DNA from 3 places in the Cobetia sp. L2A1 genome. Region 1 is predicted to be linked to each of the others. Evidence: predicted binding sites of a transcription regulator. Region 1 holds the regulator's gene; each other region holds the start of a gene.
The links. The regulator LexA, encoded in region 1, represses DNA repair genes until DNA is damaged. The targets are predictions, from matches to a motif close to TACTGTNTANNTANACAGTA.
Positions count from the first base shown of each region.

Region 1 (7,544 bases):
GGGAATGGAGCGCGATGCCGAACGGCTCTATGAGCTGATCTGGCGTCAATTCGTGGCCTGTCAGATGTTGCCGGCCGAGTACCTGTCCTCGACACTGACCATAGAAGTCGACGGTTACGAGTTGCGTGCCAAGGGGCGTGTGCTCAAGTTTGACGGTTACACTCGCGTCATGAAGCCGATGGGCAAGAAGGAAGAGGATCAGTCGCTGCCCGATCTCGCGATCGGTGAGAAGCTCGAGCTGGTCGAGCTGGACCCTCAGCAACACTTCACCAAGCCGTCGGCGCGTTATACCGAAGCCAGCCTGGTCAAGGAGCTCGAAAAGCGAGGCATCGGCCGTCCGTCGACTTATGCTGCCATCATTTCGACCATTCAGGATCGTGGCTATGCAGCGCTGGAAAATCGTCGCTTCTACGCCGAGAAGCTGGGTGACATTGTCACTGATCGCCTCAGCGAATCCTTCAAGGACCTGATGGACTTCGGCTTCACCGCTCGGATGGAAGATCATCTGGACGAGGTGGCCAAGGGCACACGCAACTGGCGTGAACTGCTCGATGCCTTCTATGCCGAGTTCAAGGCCGAGTTGGACCATGCCCAGTCAGAAGAAGGCATGCGCCCGAATCAGCCGGTACCGACGAATATTACCTGCCCGACCTGTGAACGCGAGATGCAGATCCGTACCGCGTCTACCGGTGTCTTCCTGGGGTGCTCAGGCTATAACCTGCCACCGAAGGAGCGCTGCAAGACCACCATTGACCTGTTGCCCGGCGATGAGGCTGTTGCTGCTGATGCCGGTGAAGATGCCGAGACTGACGCGCTACGTGCCAAGCGTCGCTGCCCGATCTGTGCGACAGCGATGGATAGCTACCTGATCGACGAACATCGCAAGCTGCACGTCTGCGGTAACAGTCCGGACTGCGTGGGGCATGAGGTCGAGGAAGGGCACTTCCGCATCAAGGGCTACGATGGCCCGGTGATCGAGTGCGACAAGTGCGGCGCTGATATGCAGCTCAAGACTGGCCGTTTCGGCAAGTACTTTGGCTGTACCAACGAGGCCTGCAAGAACACCCGCAAGCTACTCAAGTCGGGTGAGGTCGCGCCACCCAAGATGGACCCGATTCCGATGCCGGAACTTGCCTGCGTCAAGGTCGAAGACCACTATGTGCTGCGTGATGGCGCCAGTGGCTTGTTCCTGGCTGCCAGCCAGTTCCCGAAAAATCGTGAGACGCGTCCGCCATTGGTGATGGAGCTCAAGGCGCATGCCGACGAGCTTCCGGAGAAATATCACTTCATCCTCAAGGCGCCGGAGAAAGATCCGGATGGTCGTCCGGCGCAGATTCGTTTCTCGCGCAAGGTCAAGGCGCAGTACGTCATGAGTGATGAGGAAGGCAAGGCGACTGGCTGGAAAGCGACCTTCGAGAATGGTCGCTGGGTCGTTGAGGACAAGCGCAAGGGAGTCAAGGCCTGATGAGTCATCGCGCCCGCACCAACCAACTGCTGTATCAGGCTGAGCTGTTGCTGGCGCAGTCAGCAGTGTCGGTGGGAGACGAGCATGATATGGCGCGTCGCATGGCAGGTGAGGAAGGGGCGCTGGCGCTGTTGGAGCTGGCACTGTCTTCGCTACTTGATGAGATTGCCGTTGTGGCGCGTTGGCCGCAGAGCAGCTGGCGCGAGCGTTTGTCATCTCCGCCGGCACCGGTCGCTGAAGTTGAGCAGCTGCGTATCTTGCTTGAGCGGCCCGATAGCTGGTTGAGTCAGCTGGTGGGTGATATTGACCGCCTGCAAGGTGAGGCAGGCGCTGCTCGCCGAGAAGAAAGTCGTATTCGTGGCGATGGCTTGATTATCGCGGCTGCGGCCAATGCGTCATTGGTTGAGCGTCTCACTGAAGCGCTGGTGGCATTCAAGGCCATATTGCCAGGATTGCGCGAGTCGAGCGTTGAGTGGTAGTGATGCCGATAATGAATGTTGCTGGCAGCACATGGCTCGGTAGTACATGACCCGGCAGTCAATGGCTCGGCCGTGAACGCCTTGGTATCCGCGGCAAGCGTGTCTGTCGCGTGGCATTCAGATGACGCTTCGGTGCTGTGGGTGCTAGACTGCTTTCATTGTGGCAAGCCCCGCATCCTCATCAGTACGACCATGGCTCTGGCCATGGTCGTACTCTTTTCTACGCTGCGTGAGGCCTGCCCACCGTCAAGCTGACGATCACAACCACGCCGGCATCTTATGTGATGCTGCGCAGGAGGAATGACGTGTCCGATCCCGCCGTACTTGAAATTGTGCAAATGGAAGATGGTGAAGTGATTCTGCGCGCAGCCGAAAGTGAAGGCGAGCCGTTGCTCAGCATTCGCATCTCGGATGAGGCCGCTGATCTACTGCGTGACAACCGCTTTGAAGTCGCTCGTGAGATGATTGACCATGCCATCACGCGTACGCGCCTGTGGGATGGTGAGGAAGATGAGAATGAGCAGTCAGAAGGCCTGGTGCACTAACGTACCTCGCGCTCATCTGGATCATCGTTGATTACCTCACAAGCGCAGACACAAAAAACCCGCCACCTGGCGGGTTTTTTGTGTCTGAAAGCAAGTAAATGCATCGAGAGGCGTGTCAGTGCAGGCCGCCATCGCGGATGACACCGACACCAAGGCCTTCGATTTCCAGGCTTTCGCTGCGCAGGTCGACCTTGATGGGGGCGAAGTCAGCATTTTCGGCCTCGAGCCACACATAGTGGCCTTCGCGACGGAAGCGTTTGACGGTCACTTCATCGCCGAGGCGCGCGACGACGATCTGGCCATCGCGCACATTGGTGGTGCGATGCACTGCCAGTAAGTCGCCCTCCAGAATGCCGACATCCTTCATGGAGACACCGCGTACACGCAGCAGATAATCGGCGGCCGGTGAGAAGTAGTCACTGGGTAGCGGGCAATGGCGGTCGATATGCTCACTGGCGAGTATCGGACTGCCTGCCGCAACCTCACCAATGACAGGCAAGCCCGGGTTGCCATATTCTCCAGCGTCGGCCATTGATGGCACGCGAATGCCGCGTGAGGTGCCTGGCACCATCTCGATGGCACCTTTGCGCTTCAAGGCACGTAGATGCTCCTCGGCAGCATTGGGGGAGCGAAAGCCCAGCGCTTGGGCGATTTCGGCACGCGTCGGCGGATAGCCGGAGGATTTGATGGTCTTGATGATGAAATCAAAGACGTCCTGTTGGCGCGGAGTAAGCGGCTGGGTCATGGGCATTGCCTTTGGCCTGGGCGGCATCTTGAGCTGACGGCACGGGGTGTGCATCCATACAACTGTCATTGTATCCAGTCATGGCGGTCATGCAAGGTGTCTTGCGGGGTGTTCAGTGCTTTCGGAGATTATTCATGGCAGTGGAGATGTGCTTTTAACACCTGTTTTCAAGCCCCTTTCGCCATGTCTGATGTGCTGTGTCAGTAAGCGTGACATTCCTGCAAGGCCCTTGAGTGGTGAGGTTTTAGCCTCTCGGACTGAATATCAGCGAGTACTGAATCATTGGCTGTTTGAAACACGAAGAATTGTCAGTGGTAGCATGGCAAGCTAGAATCGTTGTGTTTCAAACGAATGTTCGTTAGTGGCGAGTGCAGCGATATTTTTCCTGCTCCTTGCCATCCCCTTGCGAATCGGTCGTTTGCAGCATGTCATGAGAGAGTCGGCACGAAAGGACATCAGTGTCTGCGTGGCTTACGGCTCCAGTATTTCATCACGATCACCTGATAAGGCTTCCGTCCATGGCCCAGACCGACACTGTCACCCGTATTCTCAATACTGCAGAGGTATTGTTTGCCGAGCGCGGGTTTGCTGAAACCTCTCTGCGCAACATCACCAGCAAGGCCAAGGTCAATCTGGCGGCGGTCAACTATCACTTCGGTTCCAAGAAGTCGCTGATTCAGGCGGTCTTTGCGCGCTATCTTGATCCCTTCAGCGAACGTTTCCATGCTGCTCTTGATAGTGTCGAGCAGGAGTATGCTGGTCGCCAGATTCCACTTGAGGTGTTGCTGGAAGTCATGGCGAACACTGTGCTTGAGGTGCCAGCAGAGCGTAATAGCCTACGTACCTTCATGCGGCTGCTCGGGTTGGCTTATACCCAGGGGCAAGGCCACATGCGTCGCTATATTCGTGAGCACTACGGCACCGTCTTCAGCCGCTTTGCGGAGCTTTTGAAGCTCGCCACGCCTGAATTGCCGGACAACGAGCGTTTCTGGCGCCTGCACTTCATGCTTGGCAGTGTCATCTTCACCTTCTCGGGACTTGATGCGCTTCGCGACATCGAGGAGGCCGAGTATGGCCACCACACCTCGGTGCGTGAACTGATCCAGCACATGCGGCCAATGGTCGTTGCGGCAATGGCGGCACCTCTGCCAGCATGTCTGCCAGCCCCGATGGCCGCTGACGTTGAGCCTCATGACGTTGTGAGTCAAACGGCGAATCAGGCGGCCAGCTGATGGCCTGCTGGATCAGGGTCGATCTACGGCGTCAATGGCTCGAAATTCGTCGCGATGCTCCGATAGGGGATCGTACTTTTCCGCCGACAGAAGCGACAGATGCTGCGCTGATCTTTGCCTGCACGATCTCCAGTGGTCTGAATGGCATTGGCGAGGTGGAGGGCAGTGGATGCACGCCCACCGGATGGCACGTCATACGTGCTGCCATTGGGGCGACCAATCCGGAGGGTGCGGTCTATCGCGGCCGTCGTTACACCGGAGAGATTTTCTCGCCCGAATTGGCCGCCGCGTATCCAACTCGTGATTGGATCCTGACGCGCATTCTGTGGCTCAGCGGTCGTGAATCCGGAATCAATCGTGGCTGGAATGCTTCGGGTGAGCGAGTCGATAGTCTGCGACGCTATATCTACTTCCACGGTACCCCCGCCTCGGAGCCGATGGGTATCGCCGCTTCGCATGGCTGCATACGCCTGCGTGACCCTGATCTACTCCGTCTCTTTCAGCATGCTATACCCGGTACGCCGGTGCTACTGCACGCCTGACGATGCTGCTCTGCGCTACGTATCATGGTGTCACTGTTGATCTCATCGCGTCGTTGCACACTGTGGCGAAGCAGGGCGGCTGATGACGTGCATGTTTGCCAGAGAGAGACGCGTCTGTCTCCGACTGTTCGAGCTGCTCTCAGTCGGCTAGAATTGCGCCTTTCCTCGGCCTGTAGCCTGTCTTTTCCACCGATCAATGGCTGCTGTGCCCCGTAAAGACATGAAATTCTGTGTGCCAACGTTGTGCCTTTGGCGAGGCATGGCTGGCTGCAGTCCATGGACAGGAACAGGAAGGATGTCATGACACAGCCACTAGGCTCCGTGATGGTCGATGTTGCGGGACCGACACTCGCCCGCGACGAACGTGAACTACTGGCACGCCCCGCTGTTGGTGGCGTCATCCTGTTTGCGCGTAACTGTGTGTCCCCTGATCAGGTGCTGGATCTCTGCCGCGAGATTCGCAGTGTGAATGCACATCTATTGATTGCCATCGATCAAGAAGGTGGCCGTGTGCAGCGTCTGCGTGAAGGTGTCACTCGTCTGCCGGCGATGCGCACGCTTGCGAAGTGTTGCCTTGGGCATGATTGTGCCGGCTGTGAAGGCGACGTTCAGGCCGCAGGGCTAGGTCTGGCGCGTGACGCCGGCTGGTTGCTGGGGATGGAAATGGCCGCCATTGGCTGTGATGTTACCTTCGCGCCGGTACTCGATATCGATGTGGCGGGATCCACCATCATTGGGGACCGCAGCTTCGGGACAACGCCGGAGGATGTGATTGCGGTCGCAGGTGCCTTCATCGAAGGGCTTCATGATGCTGGCATGGCTGCGATAGGCAAGCATTACCCCGGTCACGGTGGCATCGCCACAGATACTCACCGGGAGCGAGTGATTGATCCGCGCCCCTTCCGAGTGCTTCGTGAGCATGACCTCAAGCCTTTTGCCGCACTTGCCGATCGGCTCGGCGGTGTGATGCCAGCGCATGTGATCTATCCCGATTTTGACGCGCGACCGGCAGGGTTTTCACCTAGCTGGTTGGGTCTGTTGCGTGAAGAATTTGGCTTCAAGGGCGCTATCTTTTCGGATGATCTGGGCATGGCTGCTGCTGTCTCAGAAGGCGCACCGGCTGAGCGCGCCCGCATGGCACTGGATGCTGGTTGCGACATGGCGCTGGTCTGCAATGATCACGTTGCTGCACGCGCAGTGCTCGATAGTCTCGATGATGATGAGCAACGCAATAGTGGCAAGCGTCAGGCGCGTCTACGTTATGGCCGTGCCCGTCCGACCCTTGAAGGGTTGGCCGGATTGTCCCGCTGGCGCCGAACGCATGCGCGCCTTGAAGCATTGGCGGCCAGTCAGGCCAATGAACAGGCGGCAATGCCCTCCGGCACACAGACGTCTTGAGAGTGATCTTGAGTGCATGTGTGGGTGAGAAAGAGGTCAGCATGACCCTACGGCAATGTGTCTAGGGTGCTGAGTAGATGTCAGGCAAGGAATCAACATGGCGAAAAAATCTGCCACACAGGCCGCCACAGATAAGCTGGCTGCCCCCGCTGAAGACATGATTCACGACTGGCTCGACCCGTTGCGCAGCTGGGTCGAGCAGACGTTCGGTTTGCCATTATGGGGCATCAATCTGGTGCTGGTGCTGGCAGCTGTCCTGGTACTGCATCTGCTCGAGCGTGTCGTGCTGACGCGCGTAGCTGCGCATGCCAAGAAGAGCTGTAATCTCTGGGATGATGCACTGGTACATGGCCTGCGCCATTCGCTGTCGTTGTGGCTCTACTGCATGGGAATGCTGGTCGCATTGAGTATCATCGCCACACAGTTCACGTTGGGTGGGGTTGAGCACTATCTGAAGCCGACGCGTCATGTAGTAACACTATTGGCGCTGGCCTGGGCCTCTATTCGCATGATCAAGCGCTTTGAGGCGCTGCGGACCATGCCGCCACCCGGCACTGACGTCAATGCAATGGATGCCACTACGGCATCCGCCATCAGTAAGCTGCTACGTGCCATGGTGGTCGTTCTGGTCGGGCTCGCCATCTTGCAAAACCTTGGCGTTTCCTTGTCCGGGGTTCTGGCGTTCGGGGGTGTGGGCGGTATTGCGGTCGGCTTCGCTGCACGTGATCTACTGGCCAACGTCTTCGGTGCCTTCATGATTCATCTTGACCGTCCGTTCAAGGTCGGAGACTGGGTACGTTCACCTGATCGTGAGATCGAAGGCACTGTCGAGGATATCGGCTGGCGGATTACGCGTATCCGTACGTTCGATATGCGCCCGCTGTACGTCCCCAATGCCATCTTTGCTAGTATCTCGGTAGAAAATCCGTCGCGCATGTATAACCGCCGCATCTTCGAGACGATTGGCCTGCGCTATGAAGATGCCGCTCAGATCGCCCCCATCATGGTGGCAATTCGCGAGATGCTGGGAGGCCACGACGAGGTAGATCAGACCCGCACCCAGATCGTCAATTTCACGCGCTATGGCGAACATTCGCTGGATTTCTTCATCTATCTCTTCACCCGAACGACTGATTGG
Region 1 covers NZ_CP047025.1:963,929-971,472, forward strand. Annotated here, with positions in the region: gene topA (type I DNA topoisomerase) at 1-1,465, shown strand, start outside; gene GQR90_RS04180 (DUF6586 family protein) at 1,465-1,944, shown strand; gene GQR90_RS04185 (hypothetical protein) at 2,250-2,489, shown strand; gene lexA (transcriptional repressor LexA) at 2,605-3,234, opposite strand; gene GQR90_RS04195 (TetR/AcrR family transcriptional regulator) at 3,753-4,466, shown strand; gene GQR90_RS04200 (L,D-transpeptidase) at 4,466-5,008, shown strand; gene nagZ (beta-N-acetylhexosaminidase) at 5,309-6,406, shown strand; gene GQR90_RS04210 (mechanosensitive ion channel family protein) at 6,504-7,544, shown strand, end outside.

Region 2 (7,544 bases), 820 kb from region 1:
TCGGCCTGCTTCTCAATATGCAGATGTTGATGCGCCTGTGCTGCGACCTGCGGCAAGTGGGTAACGGTCAGTACCTGCCCCTTGTCACCGAGGCGGCGCAGTAGCTGGCCGACAATTTCAGCCGTGGCACCAGAGATGCCGACATCCACCTCATCGAAGACCAGGCTGGGAATCGTGGAGCGGCTTGCGGCGACGACCTGGATCGCTAGCGATACACGTGATAGCTCACCGCCGGAGGCCACTTTGGCCAGTGCGCGGGGCGGCTGCCCCGGGTTGGCGCTGATACGGAAGTGGATGCGCTCCATGCCTTCCGGCTGCGGCCGCTCTCGCGCTTCAATGGCGACTTCGAAGGTGGCTTTGGCCATGCCGAGAAAAGCCAGCTGGTCTTGAATGTCGCTGGCAAGGGAAGGTGCAGCGGCAGTGCGTCGAGCGCCGACTTCTGCGGCCAGCGACTTCCATGCATCACGACGACTGGCGACTTCCTCGCGTAGCGCTTCAATGGCTTCCTCGTCACCACCTAGTCCCTCCAGCTCTTCGCTCAGACGTTGATGCAGGCCATGCAGTTCGTCCGGCATGACATGATGCTTGCGGGCGATCTGGTGAATGCGTCCGAGGCGTTCATCGACAAAGGCGAGACGCTCGGGATCCAGCTCGGTGATTTCGACGAAGCGGTGCAGTTCGCGTGCCGCTTCTTCTATCTGGATGCGCGCTTCATCCAGCATGCCCAGAGCGCTGGCCAGTGCGCCACGCTCGTTGCCCGGCAGATGCGCCAGACGAGCAACGGCCTGATTGATGCGTACCAGTGCGCCCTCGTCATCATGATCACAGCAATCGACGGCCGCCTGAGCTTCCTCGATCGTCTGCTCGGCATTGGCCAGGGTTTCCTGCTCCTGCTCAAGCGCTTCAAGCTCGCCCTCGTTCAGGGCGAGCTCATCTAGCTCCTCTACCTGATATCTCAGCAATTGTCGGCGCGCACGTATCTCATCGCCGTCATTGCTCATGCGCTTGAGCCGACGATGTGCGTCTTGCCACTGCCGGAATTCATCGCGTAGCTGAGCTGCCTGAGTCTGAAGGCCTGCGTACTCATCCAATTGACGTAGATGCGTTTCTTCCTTGAGTAGCGAGTGGTGAGCATGCTGTGAGTGGATATCGATCAAGCACTCCCCTAGCTCACGCAGATCGCTGATGGTGCAGGGCGTGCCATTGATCCACGCCTTGGAGCGACCGCTGGCCGTGATGACGCGTCGGAGCAAGCAGTCGTCGCTGCCGAGCTCGCGCTCATCCAGCCACTGGCGGGCCTCGGTCAGTCCGCTGATGTCGAAGCGCGCAATGATATCGGCGCGTTCAGCATCGTGGCGCACACTGCCAGCATCGGCGCGCTCGCCCAGGCACAGCCCAAGAGCACCGAGCAGAATGGACTTGCCGGCCCCGGTTTCGCCAGTAATGGCCGTCATGCCGCACCGGAAGTCGAGTTCCAGTGTCTCGACAATGGCAAAGTCGTGAATGGCGAGCTGTAGCAGCATGACTACCTCCAAGGGACGCTGGGGGCGCGCCGCGCAATGCAGGACTCATTATTGAGAGCAAGCTGCGGCGTCGCCGTACAGTATGTCTATACAGTGTACATGGCTTTTTATACAGCACACCTCGATGCCCTTCAATCCACGAGATACCCACAAAAGAGAAAAGCGATGGTCAAGGCTTGAGAAGCATGTCGCTGTCCCCATATAGAAGCCCAGACAGCTTTTGGTTGGCAGCAATGGCTTTGCCTTGCTGCTCTTTCAGGCAACTCATGGTCTGTCTGCACGTACGATTCGCCGCAGCGTATTCTCGCGGCAATCCAGGCAGGCCGCGAATCAGGGCAATGGCGCACAGACGTCGGCCCGCAGGAGATCAGCATGGCTCAGGACCCGCAGACCCCGATGGATGAAGAGCTTCAGCGTGCCGCTCGCGAAGCCGAGCCGCAGCCAGAAACACCCGCAGGTGAAGTGATCGACAACATGCTGGATGCCGACGACATCATTTCCGAAAGTGAAGGCACCCTGGTCGACAACCCGGAAGCCGAAATGTTGGCGGCCCAGGTTGAAGAGCTGGAGCTTGCCGTACAGGAAGCGAAGGATCAGGCGCTGCGTGCCGCGGCCGATGCCCAGAACTCACGTCGTCGTGCCGAGCAGGAAGCAGAGAAGGCACGCAAGTTCGCGCTGGAGAAGTTCATCAAGGAAATGCTGCCGGTGGTCGACTCGCTTGAAAAGGCGCTCGAATCCATGAGTAGCGACGAAGCTGCCAAGACGCACATCGAGGGCATTGAAATGACCTTGAAAATGCAGCTGGATGCCCTGACAAAATCCGGTGTTGAGCAGCTCGATCCGCATGGCGAACCATTCAATCCGGAATATCATCAAGCGGTCGCGATGGTGCCCTCTCCTGACGCCGAGCCGAATAGCGTCATTGATGTGATGCAGAAGGGCTACACCCTGAACGGTCGTCTTGTGCGCCCCGCCATGGTAGCGGTGAGCAAAGCGCCTTAAGGCGCAGTGTAGGAGGCCGGGCATATGGCAAGAATGTAAAGGTTCATATGCCCGCCCCGTGGGGGCTGAGGGAAGATTGGGCAAGTAAAAATACAGTGATGGCCCTTGAAACCCTGACACGCGACCCCACCTATTGAAGCAAGTTCAGGTGCCGATACAAGGTACCGACATCCAGATTTATCTTTCAGGCTAGCAACAGATTCGAGGTATATGATTATGGGACGCATCATCGGTATTGACTTGGGTACTACCAACTCTTGTGTGGCAGTGCTCGACGGCGACAAGACCAAGGTTATCGAGAACGCTGAAGGCGGCCGTACCACGCCGTCCATCGTTGCCTACACCGACGACAACGAGATCCTCGTCGGTCAGTCAGCCAAGCGCCAGGCGGTGACCAATCCGGAGAACACTCTCTATGCGGTCAAGCGTCTGATCGGTCGCAAGTTCAAGGATGATGTGGTCCAGAAAGACATCAAGATGGTGCCGTACAAGATTGTCGCAGCTGACAATGGCGATGCTTGGGTTCAGGTGAAAGACAAGCGCATGGCTCCGCCGCAGATCAGTGCAGAAATCCTCAAGAAGATGAAGAAGACTGCTGAAGACTATCTCGGCGAAGAAGTCACCGAAGCCGTCATTACGGTGCCGGCTTACTTCAACGATTCTCAGCGTCAGGCAACCAAGGACGCCGGTCGCATCGCGGGTCTCGAAGTCAAGCGCATCATCAATGAGCCGACGGCAGCGGCGCTGGCTTATGGCATGGACAAATCTCGCGGTGACAAGACCATCGCTGTCTATGACCTGGGCGGTGGTACCTTCGATATTTCCATCATCGAAGTGGCTGATGTCGATGGCGAGACCCAGTTTGAAGTGTTGGCCACCAATGGCGACACCTTCCTGGGCGGTGAAGATTTCGACATGCACCTGATCAACTACATCGTTGCTCAGTTCAAGGCGGATAGCGGCATCGACCTGTCCGGCGACAACCTCGCCATGCAGCGTCTGAAGGAAGCTTCTGAGAAGGCCAAGATCGAGCTGTCCAGTGCCCAGCAGACTGATGTCAATCTACCGTACATCACGGCTGACAACACTGGACCGAAGCACCTGAACGTCAAGGTGACTCGCTCCAAGCTGGAATCTCTGGTTGATGAGCTGGTCGCTCGCTCTCTGAAGCCGTGCCAGACTGCTCTTGCTGATGCTGGCCTGACGGCTGCCGAGATCGACGACGTGATTCTGGTCGGTGGTCAGACACGTATGCCGCTGGTGCAGGCCAAGGTTGCAGAGTTCTTCGGTAAAGAAGCTCGCAAGGACGTTAACCCGGATGAAGCGGTTGCTGTTGGCGCCGGTATCCAGGGCGGCGTATTGGGCGGCGACGTCAAGGACGTGCTGCTGTTGGACGTGACTCCGCTGACGCTGGGCATCGAGACGATGGGTGGTGTGTTGACGCCGCTGATCGAGAAGAACACCACCATCCCGACCAAGAAGTCTCAGGTGTTCTCTACTGCCGACGACAACCAGGGCGCGGTGACTATCCACGTGCTGCAGGGTGAGCGTAAGCAGGCTGCGCAGAACAAGTCACTGGGTCGTTTTGATCTGGCTGATATCCCGCCGGCCCCGCGTGGCGTACCGCAGATCGAAGTCGCCTTCGATCTGGATGCCAACGGTATCTTGAATGTGTCCGCCAAGGACAAGGCTACGGGTAAAGAACAGTCCATCGTCATCAAATCCTCCAGCGGCCTGTCCGATGAAGAGATCGAACAGATGGTGCGTGATGCTGAGGCCAATGCGGACGAAGACAAGAAGTTCGAGGAAATGGTCCAGCTGCGCAATCAGGCCGACGGCATGATTCACGCGACCAAGAAGACACTGACCGAAGCCGGCGACAAGGCAGAAGCCAGCGATAAGGAAGCTATCGAGACGGCGACTTCAGAGCTTGAAGAAGCGCTGAAGGGCGATGACAAGGATGCGATCCAAGCCAAGCTGGATGCGCTGACTGAAGCTTCCGGTAACCTGGCACAGAAGCTCTACGCTGAGCAGAGCGCTCAGGGTGAGCAGGCAGCCGATGGTGAGTCCAGCCAGAAGCAGGACGATGACGTGGTTGACGCCGAGTACGAGGAAGTCAACGACGACAAGAAGTCCTGAGTGATTTCTTGATAGACGTCTGATGACAGCGCGGGAGCCTCATGAAGGCGTCCCGCGTTGTTGTTTGCATCGGTTGCGCATGATGCTAACCGCGAGCTACCGGTGCAAACCGGAATTCCAGAACAGATCGGCAGCCCAAGGCTGCCAGCAATCCAGGCGGACCTGATCCATGTCCAAGCGTGATTATTACGAAGTGCTTGGTGTCGAGCGTGGCGCCGACACCAAGGACATCAAGAAGGCGTACCGGCGCCTGGCTCAGAAGCTTCACCCTGACCGTAACCCGGGCGACGAGAGTTCGTCAGAGAAATTCCAAGAGGTCTCCGAGGCCTATGAAGTGCTGTCCGATGCAGACAAGCGTGCCGCCTATGACCAGTTTGGTCATGCCGGTGTCGACGGTCAGGCAGGTGGTGGCGGCGGTTTCGGTGGTGGTGCCGGAGCCGGTGGTTTCGGTGATGTGTTTGGTGATGTCTTCGGTGACATCTTCGGGGGCGGCGGTGGTCGTCGCAATCCGAATGCGCCGCAGCGTGGTAGTGATCTGCGCTATAACCTCGATATCGATCTGGAATCAGCTGTTGCTGGTACCACGGTTGATATTCGCGTGCCGCGTCTCGCGGCGTGTGGTCACTGTGATGGCGACGGTGCCGAGCCGGGTTCCAGCAAGGAAACCTGCCCGACCTGTCACGGCATGGGCAAGGTGCGCATGCAGCAGGGCTTCTTTGCGGTTGAGCAGGCCTGCCCGACCTGTCACGGGCGTGGCGAGAAGATCAGTGTGCCGTGCCGCAAGTGCCATGGCGAAGGCCGCGTGCAAGAGTCCAAGACGCTATCTGTGAAGATCCCGCCGGGTGTTGATACCGGTGATCGCATTCGCTTGAATGGCGAAGGCGAAGGTGGTGTCAATGGTGGTCCGTCTGGCGATCTCTACGTGCAGGTCAATTTGCGTGAGCACGAGATCTTCAAGCGCGATGGCCGCCATCTGCAGTGTGAAGTACCGATCAGCTTCGTCGATGCGTCGTTGGGTGGTGAGCTCAAGGTGCCAACTCTTGACGGACGTGTCGTGCTGAAGATTCCGCCCGAGACACAGACGGGCAAGTTGTTCCGTCTGCGTGGCAAGGGCGTCAAGCCCGTCCGTGGCGGCCCGGCAGGTGATCTGCTGTGCAAGGTGGTCATCGAAACGCCTGTCAGCCTCAATGAAGAGCAGAAAGAGCTTCTGCGTCAGTTCCAGCAGAGCCTGGGTGGCACCGGCAAGAGCCATTCGCCGAAAGAGAATAGCTTCTTCGATGGCGTGAAGAAGTTCTTCGAAGACATGAAGCCGTAGGTAGTCACCTTCGAGTCTCATGAAAAAGCCCCGTCTCCGAATAAAAGGAGGCGGGGCTTTTTTGCATGTATGGTGTCCAACCTAGCGCTATGAATCATCCGCTTGATGGGCAGCCTCTGGTTCGATGACGGCAAAGCAGCTCAGTAGCGTTGTCTGGAAAGAGCTGAAATTATCATCAGAAATCATCAGGAAGCGATTGTCATCGAGGCGAGTCAGGCCCTCGAAATTGTCCAGTGACCACCCCTCGCCACTCGAGAGGCGAGCGATAGTACGCACTTCGACCTGAGTGCCGGGATCGCCAATATGTGCTCGTCGCAAGCTGATGACCAGCGGGAAGGGGGGCGAGAAGGCGCGTTCCAGCATTAGCAGGTCACCATTCGGCAGCATTTCCATGGCGGTCAGGCTGGAACCATGGTCGCCAGCGAGCGGGTAGGTCCACTCGTACTTGTCATCGATGGTGAAGAGTCGCGTAGTGCCTTCGCTCATGCCTTCAGGTGTCGATTCAAGGCCTGCCATGAGGCCGTATTCCGGATGGAGTGTCAGTGCTTCCATGCCATGGTTCGGTGCGGCTCCCCGCGCACCATTGGGTGAGATGGGTTCCTTGACTGCCAGTCCACTGGGCAGGAATTGCTCGACGCGGGGTTGCTGCTCGAAGCTGATGGCCAATCGCGTATCACCCCGGCGGCCATTGTTGTTGTTCAGTAGCTGCATACCTTCGGCATCGCTGAGCGCCCCACGCAACGAGATATCGGTTTCATCACGCAGTGTGTAGGTCTTGAGCGCCTTGGCGCCGATCAGCTCGCCATGACGAAAGGCGAGGCGTAGGCGATGTAGCCAGCCGCGATCCGAGACGGCATAGAGCAATGACTCATCTTGATCCCAGCCGATATCAGAGAGTCCACCGACGGGGGTGCTATCCAACCACTTGCCGGGTAGTTTCAGTGTGCCGCACCACTGAACCTCCGCATTGCCTGCCATCTGCGCGGGGGCAGCCAGTGAATACGGTTGTGGATGCACCCCGCAGGCGCCAAGCAGGCCAGCGAGGGCAGTGGCGATGCCGGCAGTGAACATTCGACGGCAGAAGACATGAGCAGAGCGATCAGGTGCAGGCATGCTGACTCCCGTGGCAGAGCGATGAAGAAGATGACATCGCACCATGATAATGCACTCCAGCAGGGTGAAACTCTAGCGTGACACCCTCCCCAATGGATGACGTCAGCCAACGCGGCAGGTGGCTGATATACTCGGCGACAGAACGCGCGAGCGCGCCCTGCTGGGTGCTACCGCCATCAATGCCAACAATATGCAGGAGTCAGCATGACCCGTATCGCAATCATGGGCGTCGCCGGACGCATGGGACGCACGCTGGTCGAGGCCGTGGGCGCTGTCGACGAGCTGACACTGGCCGCGGGTGTGGTCGAATCGGGTAGCTCGCTGGCCGGTGTCGATATCGGTGAGTTAGCGGGGCAGGGACGCCTGGGAGTACTGGCCAGCGAAGGGCTCGCGGCTGTCATTGACGACATCGATGTCGTGATTGATTTCACCATGCCACAGGTGACGCTTGA
Region 2 covers NZ_CP047025.1:139,685-147,228, forward strand. Annotated here, with positions in the region: gene recN (DNA repair protein RecN) at 1-1,523, opposite strand, end outside; gene grpE (nucleotide exchange factor GrpE) at 1,896-2,525, shown strand; gene dnaK (molecular chaperone DnaK) at 2,742-4,664, shown strand; gene dnaJ (molecular chaperone DnaJ) at 4,834-5,979, shown strand; gene GQR90_RS00685 (esterase-like activity of phytase family protein) at 6,067-7,092, opposite strand; gene dapB (4-hydroxy-tetrahydrodipicolinate reductase) at 7,297-7,544, shown strand, end outside.
Region 2: recN (DNA repair protein RecN) is a predicted target of LexA. The motif match lies at 1,600-1,619, and genes of this name have one in related genera.

Region 3 (7,544 bases), 1.0 Mb from region 1:
TCGGCGGCACGCTCGGCTTGTTTGGACGCTTCTTCTTTCGCACTTTGCTGTTCATCGGCCTCTTCGGCCGCATCACGCGCTTTGCTAGCCTTGGCCTGCTGCGCTTGATTGGTTGTGGTTTCAGTACTTACCAGTGTGGCATTCACGATGGTATTGCTGGTCTGTTCTGGCTCAGATTCAGGCCAACTCACCAGTGTCAGCACCAGAATGACAAGATGCAGGCCCACTGCCAGTATGACGGGCAAGCCATAACCTACCCGCTGTTCAGTTTCTGGCTGACTCATGCATCAGCCCTCATTCGGTGGTTCTGAAATCAGCCCGACATTGGGTACACCTGCGCCCTGAAGCGTGCTCATCAGCCCCATGACATCTCCATAAGGCGCCGTTTTGGCGCCCTTGACCAGCACTGGCGTCTTCGGCTTTTCAGCCACAATCGCGGCGACCTTGCTGCCTAGTTCATCCAGTGCCACTGGGGAACGTTTGTCTTCATCAGACCCCATGTCGATGTAGTAGTTACCACGATCATCCAGAGAGACGATCAGTGGCGTGACATCATCCGGATTATCGATGGGTTTGGAGGTCACCTTGGGAAGTTCAACCTGTACACCCTGCGTCATCATGGGCGCAGTGATCATGAAGATGACCAACAGTACCAGCATGACATCGATGAAGGGCACCACATTGATTTCGGAGGACAGCTTACGCTTGTGTCCTCTGCTATACGGTCCTTTCATTGTCTATCTCCCCTCAAGCGTCGTTGCCGCCACGGCTGTGCAGATTACGATGCAGAATGGAGTGGAGTTCTTCTGCGAAGTCCTCGTAACGCCCCAAGAGCTGATCAGCCCGTGTAGCAAGGCGGTTATAGAAGATGACCGCAGGAATTGCAGCGAAAAGACCCATCGCTGTCGCCACCAGCGCTTCTGCAATCCAGGGTGCCACTGTCGTGAGTGTCGCTTGCTGGGCAGTTCCCAACGCCTGGAAAGACCCCATGATGCCCCACACCGTCCCGAACAGACCCACATAAGGGCTGACTGAACTAACTGTCGCCAGGAACGGCAAACTGATATTAAGCCTTTCTTCCTCACGTGACAGCGTGACACGCATACTGCGCTGCACGCCGTCCATCACGGCCTGTGCATCATCTGACTTCGGCTTGAGTCGGCTATATTCTCGAAAACCTGCACGGAATACGCCAGCGGCACCGGGAGTTGCCTCTTCATCACTGGGTAATTCACGATAAAGATGATTCAGATCAACACCCGACCAGAAGCGCTTTTCAAACGCAGTGTAAGCTTTCTTGGCGCGCGACAATGCCATACCACGTTGGAAAATCAGCACCCAGGAAACAATGGAAGCTACCAACAGCAGCACCATGACTACCTGAACCACCAGACTGGCGTTCACGAACAGCGAAATGATCGACATCGAATCTTCCACGGAATTCCCTCTTTACTTGGTTCAGTTAGTGCCGCTGACTTTCAGCGACACCCTTAAAAATTGGCTGAAACACACGCCTCGCACTATCGAGCCTTGCATCCCGAACTTTATTCAGACATCAAGTGCGCTCAGCAATTCCACTGGCCAGCGACGCGGTCTGAACGAGACGGCATCAACACAGGCAATGATCACCTCTGCCTCACACAGTAGCGCGTCTTCTCTGAATGCCTGCTGTTGAAAGTTCAGACGCGCGCCACGCAGCTCGCCTGCTGAGGCGGTCACCGTTAGCAGATCATCTAAATACGCCGGACGAAGATAACGACTTGTGACACTGTGCACTACCAGTTGAATCCCTTTTTCGAGCAACGCTTGCTGAGAGAAGCCTCTCTCACGCAACCATTCACTGCGCGCACGCTCCATGAAGCGAAGATAGTTCACGTAGTAGACGATGCCGCCGGCATCAGTATCCTCGATATAGACGCGCACAATGTGGCGAAAACATGGAGCATGACGGACTAACGACATTTCCTCGTCATTGGATGTCATGACGCATCATATCCGTCCGGCGGCAAGCGCGACTGATCTTCACGAGGCGTGATGCCAAAATGAAGATAAGCAGAGCGCGTTACCAGCCGTCCACGCGCTGTGCGCATCATGAAACCCTGCTGAATCAGGTACGGCTCAAATACATCTTCGATGGTGTCACGCTCTTCACCGATGGCCGCTGCGAGAGAGTCAACACCTACCGGCCCACCATCAAATTTCTCTATCATGGCGAGCAGCAAACGGCGGTCCATATTGTCCAACCCGTGACTGTCGACATTGAGCATATTGAGCGCTTTGTCGGCCACTTCAAGTGTCAAACGACCGTCAGAACGCACTTCAGCGAAGTCACGCACACGCCTGAGTAGACGATTCGCAATACGCGGCGTACCCCGTGATCTACGCGCAATCTCAAGCGCACCGTCCATCTCGACTTCCATTCCCGATAGCATGGCGCTGCGTGCCACAATGCTGGTCAGTGACTCGATGTCGTAAAACTCAAGACGCTGAACGATGCCAAAGCGATCTCTCAATGGCGCCGTCAACAAGCCAGCTCGAGTCGTCGCACCCACTAACGTGAATCGTGGCAGCTCCAGCTTGATCGAACGCGCAGCGGGGCCCTCACCAATCATGATATCAAGTTGATAATCCTCCATCGCGGGATACAGCACTTCCTCGACTGCCGGTGATAGGCGGTGGATCTCGTCGATGAAAAGCACATCACCTTCTTGAAGGTTGGTCAGCATGGCAGCCAGATCCCCTGCCCGTTCCAGTACTGGCCCGGAGGTCGATTTGATATCGACTCCCATCTCACTTGCAATAATGTGCGCCAGCGTTGTCTTGCCAAGCCCAGGCGGTCCGAATACCAAGGTATGGTCCAGACTATCGCTACGCTTTCGGGCTGCGCTGATGAATATCTCCATCTGTTCACGCACCACCGGCTGCCCGATGTACTCACTCAGTGTACGCGGGCGATTGGCACGATCTACCCGCTCTTCCGGGTCATGCGTCGCTGCGGAGATCAGTCGGTCCGACTCCATCATGATGCTTGCTCAACTCCTGGTGACCCATGTGGCATGCATAGGACAGTGGCGAGAGGCGGATAGCAGGAAGCGTGCAACGATCTTGCGCTTTAACGTTGGAGCGCGCACTTTCTACCTCAGATACCCACCATCCCCTAGTCAATAAATCCAATCACATCGTCTGCTTTTTCAAAGCAAGACTATCAGCCGCGTGATCCGTGGCTTAGCTAGCCATTTTGCGTACCAGTGCGGCCTTGATCAGAGCCTCGGTAGAGGCACCTGATTCAAGCCCGGACAGCATCTTGGCGGCTTCGACGGGCTTGTATCCCAGTGACACAAGCGCGGCTTCTGCGTCCGCCAGTGGGTGTGTGATGGGAGGTTGCGGCTGCGAAGCGCGCTCCATCTCGCTCAGGCCATCATCCATTGGCACCGTCCAATGCTTGAGGCGGTCACGCATTTCAATGATCAGACGATCAGCCGTTTTTTTACCGACTCCCGGCAAGCGTGTCAGGGCACGACTATCTTCATCATGAATACAGCGAATGAAATCGCCCTGCTCCATCCCTGAAAGAATGGCGAGTGCCAAGCGCGGGCCGACACCGGAAATCTTGATCAGCTCACGAAATAGACGTCGCTCTGGCTCCTTGCCAAAGCCATACAGCAACTGAGCATCCTCACGCACCACCAGGTGCGTGTACAGCTGGCAGTCCTGGCCCACCGGCGGCAGTCCCAACAAGGTATTCATCGAGGCTTCAAGCTCGTACCCCACACCGTGCACATCAAGCACCAGATGAGGGGGCTGCTTTTCAAGCAGTTGTCCGGTCAGACGTCCAATCATGTTTCAGGCAGTCCTTTTCGGCAGTGATGTGTGCTGGATGTGTTTCCCAGGTGAAGTCACTGCTCTGATGATGACATTGCGGGCAAGCCTACCAAAGATGAGACGCAGGCGGCATGTCCGAGTGTTACGACGAATTTGTCGCACGATCATGACAGTCAGTAGCAACATTCTCTGCTGATGCTTCGTCAACATCGGCTAAACAAGCGACGCAATTCTCTGTGCGTCATCACGACAGAATGTTCACAACTAACTGAAAATTAGCATTTATTCAGCACAATATCGTATTTATACCTGGCAGGTACATTACTTGTCTGGCTCAAATCCACGCCAACTACTACTGCGTCGTATGCGTGAGCCCTTTCGATTGCCAGTGGCACCCAAGCCAAGCGCATCCAATTGAGCACTACTTGGCGTAAGACGGCGACGCGCAAAACAATGTGTCAGGGCAATTGCCAATGCATCTGCAGCATCGGCTTGCGGCGTGGCCGACAGTTTCAGCGTATGGGTCACCATGTGTTGGACTTGCAGCTTGTCTGCCGCACCAGAACCCGTCACTGCCTGCTTTATCTGCCTGGGGCCATACTCGGAAACAGGCAGACCATGATTGGCAGCACAGACAATGGCGGCTCCTCTCGCCTGTCCTAACTTGAGAGCAGAGTCTGCATTTTTTGACATGAAGACCTGCTCAATGGCGAACTCAGCCGGACGATGCATTGCAATCACTTCACTGATACCGGCGTAGATTTGCGCGAGGCGCTGATCCAGGCTGACCTGTGACATCCGTATGCACCCACTATCCACATAACGTGGCTGCACGCCAGACACGTCCAGCACGCCATAACCGGTCAGGCGAGAACCGGGGTCAATTCCAAGAATGATCATGCGGCACTCTCATCAGTCGGAGTCACTTGAATCTACCGCAGTTGCACACAGCATCTTTCCAACAACTGTTCATATAACCAGCCACCATGCCATAAAAAAGACGGTGCGACACCGTTATCCCGGCATTCTTTGCCAAGGCTCAGTATCACACCGTCTTAAGGCCCTAAGACCCAGAGGTGCCACTAATTAGTCAAATTGACACTCTGACTCCGTTCGCGGCACCACACGACAGACCTTAAAACCCTAGGCCTGGCCGTCTTCTTCTACCTTGGCTTTCTGGCGCAGACGAATGTTCAGCTCCTTGAGCTGCTCACCACTTACCTCGCCGGGAGCGTCAGTCATCATGCAACCGGCGCTCTGAGTTTTCGGGAAGGCAATGACTTCACGAATGGTCTTGGCGCCAGTCATCAACATGACCAGACGATCGAGACCGAAGGCCAGACCACCGTGGGGCGGCGCGCCAAACTTCAAGGCGTCGAGCAGGAAGCCAAACTTCTCTTCCGCTTCTTCTTCGCCGATACCCAATACTTCGAACACGGTACGCTGCATGGCCTGGTCGTGAATACGGATGGAACCACCACCCAATTCGGTACCATTGATGACCATGTCGTAAGCGCGTGACAGCGCCGCTTCCGGATTGGCCTTGAGCTCTTCTGGGCTACAGGACGGCGCGGTGAACGGGTGATGCAACGCACTCAGGCGACCGTTGGCATCGGCTTCAAACATCGGGAAGTCAATGACCCACAGTGGCGCCCACTCACAGGTATAGAGGTTGAGATCTTCACCCAGCTTGACGCGCAGCGCGCCGATCGCTTCGGCAACGATGTTGGACTTGTCGGCACCGAAGAACACGATGTCGCCATCGACGGCGCCACAGCGGTCCAGCACTTCATCAACCACGTCTTCCATGAACTTGACGATCGGCGATTGCAGACCCTCGATGCCCTTGGCGCGCTCGTTGACCTTGATCCATGCCAGGCCCTTGGCGCCGTAGATGCTAACGAACTTGGTGTAGGCATCGATTTCCTTGCGCGACAGGCTAGCACCGCCCGGAACACGCAGCGCCGCGACGCGGCCCTTGTCATCCTTGGCCGGACCGGAGAAGACCTTGAAGTCCACACTGCTCATCAGGTCATCAACATCGACCAGTTCCAGCGGAATACGCAGGTCCGGCTTGTCAGAACCGAAGCGCTGAATGGCTTCAGAGTACGGCATGGTCGGGAACTTGCCGAAATCGACACCCAGCACTTCCTTGTAGAGGCCACTGATCATGGTCTCGGTCATGCCCATGATGTCCTGCTCGTCGACAAAGCTGGCTTCAAGGTCAATTTGGGTAAATTCCGGCTGACGATCGGCACGCAGATCTTCATCACGGAAACACTTGGCAATCTGGTAGTAACGGTCAACGCCCGCGACCATAAGTAGCTGCTTGAACAGCTGCGGAGACTGTGGCAAAGCAAAGAAGTTGCCAGCATAGGTCCGGCTCGGCACCAGATAGTCACGTGCGCCTTCCGGAGTGGCACGCGTCAGAATCGGTGTCTCGATATCGAGGAAGCCAAGCGCTTCAAGCTGGGCACGCACACTGTGGGTAATGCGTGAACGCAGACGCAACTTCTCAATCATGTCGGGACGACGCAGATCGATATAGCGATACTTGAGGCGAACTTCCTCACCGACCTTGTTGTGATCGTCAAGCTGGAACGGCGGAGTCTGTGCAGTGTTGAGCACCTCGACATCCTTGGCCAGCACTTCAATCATGCCTGTCGGCATATTCGGATTCTGGGTGCCTTCAGGACGCATGCGAATGCGGCCCTTGATACGCAGAACATACTCGCTACGCACTTTGTCGGCAGTGGCAAAGGCATCGACAGTATCAGGATCGACAACGATCTGGGCGATGCCATCACGGTCGCGCATGTCGAGGAAGATGACGCCACCGTGGTCGCGACGGCGGTGCACCCACCCGCACAGAGTGACATCCTGATCGATCAGGGTCTCGTTCAGTTTGCCGCAATAGTGGCTGCGCATGTTGTTTCCTTGTTGCTCAAATTCGTGATCGATACGCGTGCTGCGTACCTGTCTCAGAGGGCCTGCCGCTGGCAATGACGCACTGTAATTGTGAAAACTGACTTCCATCACTGGCTTTCAGGAAGTGCTGTCACGAGGTGCTGTCGTTACCACCGGCCAGATTCTTCTTGTTGCCGGACTTGAAATCCGTCTCGTACCAGCCACTTCCCGCGAGACGGAATCCGGCGGCAGAAATCAGCTTCTCGAGCTGATCTGCCTTGCATTCCGGGCACTCCGTCAGTGGTGCAGCGCTGATTTTCTGCAACTTGTCCATCCGATGGCCACAGGCCTTGCAGTGGTATTCATAGATCGGCATGGTTTTTTCTTTCCTGAAATAGGGCGTAAAGCTGCATAGGCAGTCCACACACCATGACAAAGTTATGCCTTGCGGCGTACCTTGAGCCTACCGCGCCGTAAATGCCCTAATGCCACGACATTCACAGGCGATGTCTCTAGCACACGTACAATAAGGCCAGCTGAACGGCTTTCAAGTCAAAGCGAAAGGGGCACATTATAGCGTGCTCGGCCCCGTGCGGGGCAACACCCTCAGACAATCCTCCACATGGCATTGTCTGTCAGGGCTATTATCGACGGTAGCCTGCTACCTCACCTAGCCACGAGGAACACGATGTCTGATCAAAATCACACTTCCCAGTTAGCTTCTACTCCGCCTTACCACCAGGCGTCCTCAACGCCTCAAGCGGTAATGCTCGATGCAGCCTCACTGGGCGATGGCATGGACTTCAGCCAGTTGC
Region 3 covers NZ_CP047025.1:1,996,551-2,004,094, reverse strand. Annotated here, with positions in the region: gene tolA (cell envelope integrity protein TolA) at 1-284, opposite strand, end outside; gene tolR (protein TolR) at 288-734, opposite strand; gene tolQ (protein TolQ) at 748-1,425, opposite strand; gene ybgC (tol-pal system-associated acyl-CoA thioesterase) at 1,549-1,983, opposite strand; gene ruvB (Holliday junction branch migration DNA helicase RuvB) at 1,980-3,023, opposite strand; gene ruvA (Holliday junction branch migration protein RuvA) at 3,226-3,840, opposite strand; gene ruvC (crossover junction endodeoxyribonuclease RuvC) at 4,144-4,722, opposite strand; gene aspS (aspartate--tRNA ligase) at 4,966-6,750, opposite strand; gene GQR90_RS08695 (FmdB family zinc ribbon protein) at 6,881-7,105, opposite strand; gene GQR90_RS08690 (D-2-hydroxyacid dehydrogenase) at 7,418-7,544, shown strand, end outside.
Region 3: ruvC (crossover junction endodeoxyribonuclease RuvC) is a predicted target of LexA. The motif match lies at 4,786-4,805, and genes of this name have one in related genera.